Hyalangium ruber: one gene and its partner. The protein of the gene in region 1 interacts with the protein of each later gene in a pairwise test. Links are inferred from orthologs where the notes say so. Each region holds a gene or a part of one and is shown on either strand. Other genes may lie near its edges.

Region 1 (3,059 bases):
CGCGCATCGGCTTCGATCAGGGCCAGTTCTTCTCCACCGGCGCGGCGCCCATCTCCCGGGACGTGCTGGAGTTCTTCGCCTCCATCGACATCGTCATCCGCGAGGTGTGGGGCATGTCCGAGCTGACCGGGCCCGCCACCCTCAACACCGTGGAGGCCACCCGGCTCGGCTCCATCGGGCGGCCCCTGGTGGGGGTGGAGGTCCGCATCGCCGAGGACGGAGAGATCCTCGTGCGCGGCGGGCTCACCTGCATGGGCTACTACAAGGAGCCCGCCTTCACCGCGGAGCTGCTCGAGGGCGGCTGGCTGCACACCGGAGACGTGGGGCACCTGGATGGCGAGGGCTACGCCCACATCACCGGCCGCAAGAAGGAGATCATCGTCACCTCGGGCGGCAAGAAGACGCCCCCGGCCAACATCGAGGGCCTGCTCAAGGGGGTGTCGCCCGTCAGCCAGTCCGTCGTCATTGGCGAGCGGCGCAACTACCTGGTGGCCCTGCTGACGCTGGACGCGGAGAAGGCGCGCGCCCTGGCCAAGGAGAAGGGCTGGACGGAGGACGTGGGCGCGCTCGCCCGCGACGCCCGCCTGCGCAAGTACCTGGAGGAGGCCATCGAGCGGGACGTGAATCCGAAGCTGGCCCGCTTCGAGACGATCAAGCGCTTCGCGGTGCTCCCAGAGGACTTCTCCATCGACAAGGGGGAGATGACGCCCACCCTCAAGGTCCGCCGCTCCGCGGTGGAGCAGAAGTACGCCGACGTCATCGAGTCGATGTACGCGGAAGGGGCGGGCTCCGAGAGCAAGGCGGGCTGAGGAAAGCAAAAGGGGCGGGGGACCGAAGTCCCTCGCCCCTTCGTGCTTCAGGCGGCTTGCCGCGCCCGGGTTACTTCCCGGAGCGCTTGTCCATCGAGACGTAGTCGCGGCGCTGGGAGCCCACGAAGATCTGGCGCGGCCGGGCGATCTTCTGCTCCGGATCCTTCACCATCTCCTCCCACTGCGCGCACCAGCCCACCGTGCGCGGGATGGCGAAGAGCACCGGGAACATCTCCACGGGGAAGCCCATCGCCTCGTAGATGAGGCCCGAGTAGAAGTCCACGTTCGGGTAGAGCTTGCGCTTGACGAAGTACTCGTCCTGCAGGGCGATGCGCTCCAGCTCCACGGCGATGTCGAGCAGCGGGTTCTTGCCCGTCACCTCGAACACCTCGTCCGCCACGCGCTTGATGACCTTGGCGCGCGGGTCGTAGGACTTGTAGACGCGGTGGCCGAAGCCCATCAGCTTCTTCTCGCCCTCGCCGCTCTTCACCGCCTTGATGAAGTCGGGGATCTTCGAGACGTGGCCGATCTCGCGCAGCATGCGCAGCACGGCCTCGTTGGCGCCGCCATGCAGCGGGCCGTACAGGGCGCCGATGCCCGCGCTCACCGCCGAGTACGGATCCACCTCGGACGAGCCCACCGTGCGCACCGACGTGGTGGAACAGTTCTGCTCGTGGTCGGCGTGCAGGATGAAGAGCAGGTCCAGCGCGCGCTCCAGCACCGGATGCACCTTGTAGGTGGCCGTGCCGATACGGCGGATCATCGCCAGGAAGTTGGCGACGTAGGACAGGTCATTGTCCGGGTAGATGTACGGCAGGCCCATGCTGTGGCGGAACGAGAAGGCCGCCAGCGTGGGCATCTTGGCGATGAGCCGGGTGATCTGGATGCGGCGGCTGCGCTCGTCCTTGGTGTTCTTGGCGTCCGGGTAGAAGCCCGAGAGCGCCGCCACCGTGGAGCCCAGCATGGACATGGGGTGCGCGTCGTAGCGGAACCCGTCCATGAAGGTCTTGATGTTCTCGTGGACGTACGTGTGGTGCGTCACGAGGTGGATGAACTGCTCGAGCTCCTTGGGGTTGGGCAGCTCGCCGTTGAGCAGCAGGTAGGCCACCTCGAGGAACGAGGACTTCTCGGCCAGCTGCTCGATGGGGTAGCCGCGGTACTCGAGGATGCCCTTGTCGCCATCGATGTAGGTGATGGCGCTGCGGCAGTTGGCCGTATTGAGGAACGCCGGGTCGTACCCCATCAAGCCAAAGTCTTCGTCATTGACCTTGATCTGCCTGAGCGCGTGGGTGCGAACGCATCCGTTCTCGATCGGGACCTCGTACGTCTTCCCGGTTCGGTTGTCCGTGATTGTCAGCGTGTCCTTGGGCATGGGCGGGAGATTTCACGGGGGACAGTTTGCTTTCAACAAAAAAGAGAGCCCTCCGACCGTCCCCGACACTGTGGGTTGCCCGAATCATTCCGAGAGGCGTACACCCGCTTTTTCTAACTGCCGCCAGAAGCCCGGGAAGCTCTTCTCCACGCACTCGGGGCCGGTGAGCGTCAACCGGGCGCCCGACAGCACGGCGAGGGTGGCCGAAACCATGGCGAGCCGGTGGTCTCCGTGGCTGTCCATGGCGAAGTGCGCGGGAGGGGCCTTGGGGGGCGTCACCGTGAGCGTCTCGCCCTCCAGGGTGGTGGTTCCTCCATAAGCCGACACGAACTTGCGGATGCCCTCCAGCCGGTCGCTCTCCTTCAAGCGGAGGATGCCGACGTCCGTGAGGGTGGAGGGGCGCGGCAGGACGCAGGCGAGCGCCGCGAGGGTGGGGAGCAGGTCCGGGCACTCCTTGCCGGAGGCCACGAGCCCGTCGCGGGCCTGGCCCTCGACGCGCATGGTGAGGTCCGGCCCGGGAACCGGGGTGAGGCCCGCGGGCTGGATGAGCCGCAGGAGCGCCTGGTCCGGGTGGGCGCTGGACGGGTCCGCGCGCTCGACGCTGCCGCCCGTGCGCCAGGCGATGAGCAGCAGGTAGCCCAGGGAGGACCAGTCTCCGGGGATGGGTGGGGCACTCGGGGAGGGCTGGTAGCCGGTGACCGAGAAGCGGGAGGCGGTCTCCTCCACGGTGAAGCCGAAGCGCCGCAGCCAGGTGACGGTGAGCTCCAGGTAGCCGGCGCTCGTCAGCGGGCCTTGGATTTCGACGCTCCAGGGGCGCTTCTCGCGCAGGTAGAGCGCCGCGCAGCCCAGCAGCAGGCTGGAGGCGTACTGGCTGCTCT
Region 2 (2,837 bases), on another replicon or contig:
GCAGCGCGGCAGGCTGGAGTGTGATCAGGGATGTCGGAAGAGCTAGGCGAACGTGAGAAGGAAGTCCTGCGAGCGGTCGTGCAGGAGTACATCACCACGGGTGGGCCGGTCGGCAGCCAACAGCTGACGCGTCGCGCCGAGTTCGATGTGTCCTCGGCGACGCTGCGCAACGTGCTGGCGGACCTGGAGGAGCTGGGCTTCCTGGAGAAGCCGCACACCTCCGCGGGGCGCGTCCCCACGGACCGGGGCTACCGCTTCTTCGTGGACACCATGGTGCGGCTGAAGGATCCGGCGCCCAAGGACCGGGAGCTCATCCACGCGGGGCTGGTGTACGAGTCCAACGTGGAGGACATCCTCGGCGAGGCGAGCCGGATTCTGCACTCGCTCACCCGGCACGCCAGCGTGGTGCTCACCCCGCGGCCGGAGGCCACGGTGTTCCACCGCATCGAGTTCGTGCGGCTGCGAGAGAACCGCGTGCTGGCGGTGCTGGTGGGGCACAACGGGCAGGTGCAGAACAAGGTGATTACGGTCGAGTTCCCGTTCACCTCGGACGAGCTGCTCAAGGCCTCCAACTACCTCTCGGAGCTGCTGCGCGAGGTGCCGCTGGAGGAGGCGCGCGAGCGCATCCGCCAGGAGATGGACCAGGAGCAGGCGCTCTACAACGCGCTGACGGCCAAGGCGCTGAAGCTGGGCGCGGCGGCCACGGATCTGCAGACGCCGGAGTCGGAGCGGGTGCTGATTGAAGGCACGGGCTCGTTCCTGGAGCAGCCCGAGTTCGCGGACGTGGAGCGCATGCGCTCGCTCTTCCGGAAGCTGGATGAGAAGCACAAGCTCCTGCAGCTGCTCGACCGGGTGCAGCGCGCCCGGGAGATGCAGATCTTCATCGGGGCCGAGAGCGAGTTCTCGGCGGCCGGAGAGCTGACCGTCATCGCCAGCCCCTACGGCAGCCGCGAGCAGGTGCTGGGCTCGGTGGGCGTCATCGGCCCGACGCGGATGAACTACCAGCGCGTCATCCCCCTGGTGAACTTCACCGCCCAGGTGCTCTCGCGGGTGCTGGAGCAGGGCTGAGCCCCAAGCGCCCGCTCAGTGCGCCACGGGCGCGGGAGCGGGCGCGTACACCCGGAGCGCGGAGGGCACCACCTCGAAGCGCATCGGCGTGCGGCCGATGAGCTCGCCGTCCGCGTTCACCTCCTGCACGGGCTCGGACTCCACATACAGCCGCGAGGTGCGCAGGTAGGTGACGGAGGGGTGCTCCACGTGCTCCCCCCGGCGCAGCGACAGCGCCACGCGCGCCAGCGTGGACATGTCCTGCAACTGCCCCAGGCTGGTGCCCTCCCGGCCGGACTCCGCCGAAGGAGCGGTGATGGCGTAGACGTGCAGCCGGTGGTCATCCAGCGCCGCGCCCGGAGCCACCATGTTGCCCGCGCCGTGGTAGCGCCCGTTGCCCACCACGAGCTGGAGCGCCTCCAGCTCGAGCGCCTGCGAGTCGGCCTGTAGCCGCACCCGGAACGGCTGGTGCTCCCAGAGCTGGGTGGCGGCGGCGACGGGATAGGCGAGCTTGCCGATGCGCTGCTTGAGCTTCTTGTTGAGCCGCTTGGCGATGGCGGTGGCCAGCCCGAGGCTCGCCGCGTTGAGGAAGGGCCGCCCGTTGGCCAGGCCCACGTCCACCCGGGCCGTGTAGCCCTCGGCGATGACGTCGCAGGCGGCCTCCACCGTGTCCTGGATGCCCAGCGAGCGGGCGAAGTCATTGCCGGTGCCCAGCGGCACCACGCCCAGCGTCACGTCCCTGCCGAGCAGCTGGCAGGCGGCGAAGCTCACCGTGCCATCGCCTCCGCCCACGAGGATGCGCCGGGCGCCACGCGCCACCGCGTCGGCCAGCACCCGAGGCAGGCGGCGCGGCTGGGTGAGTGCATGGCAGCTCAGCAGCGGCACGCCTCGGGCGGAGAGCGCCGCGCGAGCCGCCTCGAAGGCTTCCCGCCCCGAGCGAGACTTGGTGTTCACCACCAACACCGCGGGCCCGTCCTCCAGGGCGCGGCGCCGCGGGGGCGCGATCAGGGCTGTCTCCAGGGTGCTTCCTCCTCTTCCCGCACCCAAGGTGCGCATGGCCTCCCCGAGGAGCCAGGGGAGCAGGGAGGGAAGGCCCAACCCGCGAACTGCGACATCCGCCCACGTGTCGCACTGTGTACCCGCAAAAGCAGAGGGGCCGCGCGGTACCTCGCGCGACCCCTCTTCCAGTCAACTGGAAGCGAACCGGTTAGTAGTTGTTGCCCGTGCAGAACTCGTAGTCACGCAGCGGGTTGATGTGGCCCTCGGCGGTGCCGGACAGCGAGTAGGCGTAGATGCCGCCGTCCCAGCTGCCGTTGTCGAAGGTGATGGCGGCCTGGGGCGCCAGCACCGTGCCCCAGAAGCCGTAGCCGAAGGCGTTGATGCTGGTGGCCTCCGGGAAGTTGAACAGGATTCCCGTCTGGTCCACGCCGCTGTAGCCGTGGCCGAAGCCGGTGAACGTGAACGCCGCGCCGCGGAAGTTCACCACCACGAACGAGCCGAACGGCACGCTGATGGAGAAGTACTTGGCGTTGGCGATGTCCGAGGCCTGCACCTCGAAGATGTTCAGGTCAGAGGCGGTGCCCTCCAGGAAGATGCCGCCCCACGGCTCGATGCGCGTGGTGCCGTTGGCCGCGCGGCCGCCCAGGTCCGTGGACAGCGAGTTCAGCTCGCTGAAGCGGGCCGTGAAGTCGATCGGCGTGCCCTGCGCCAGCGTGCCGCGCGGGAAGGTGACGGTGCCGTCCAGGTCCACGCTGTTGCCGTAGAAGGTGTCGCCGAACACCGCGCCGTTG

The links. The genes of interacting proteins can lie anywhere in the genome.
Region 2: the proteins of SYV04_RS34880 (region 1) and SYV04_RS15090 interact in binary tests that used the Escherichia coli proteins (3 or more experiments, as listed by UniProt). The link is inferred for Hyalangium ruber from one-to-one orthologs.

Annotation. Positions count from the first base shown.
Region 1 is NZ_JAXIVS010000015.1:204,430-207,488, reverse strand. Bases 31-3,018 are described here. They hold SYV04_RS34880 (citrate synthase), read right to left. Parts: upstream 2,182-3,018; coding sequence 880-2,181; downstream 31-879. Other genes in these bases: SYV04_RS34875 (3-phosphoshikimate 1-carboxyvinyltransferase), read right to left, coding at 2,266-3,018; SYV04_RS34885 (AMP-dependent synthetase/ligase), read left to right, coding at 31-809. In the rest of the region: more of SYV04_RS34885, read left to right, coding at 1-30; more of SYV04_RS34875, read right to left, coding at 3,019-3,059.
Region 2 is NZ_JAXIVS010000004.1:698,485-701,321, reverse strand. The notes cover bases 48-2,813. They hold SYV04_RS15090 (lipid kinase), read right to left. Parts: upstream 2,011-2,813; coding sequence 1,084-2,010; downstream 48-1,083. Other genes in these bases: SYV04_RS15085 (choice-of-anchor A family protein), read right to left, coding at 2,255-2,813; hrcA (heat-inducible transcriptional repressor HrcA), read left to right, coding at 48-1,068. Also shown: more of hrcA, read left to right, coding at 31-47; more of SYV04_RS15085, read right to left, coding at 2,814-2,837. UniProt on the Escherichia coli protein: In vitro phosphorylates phosphatidylglycerol but not diacylglycerol; the in vivo substrate is unknown.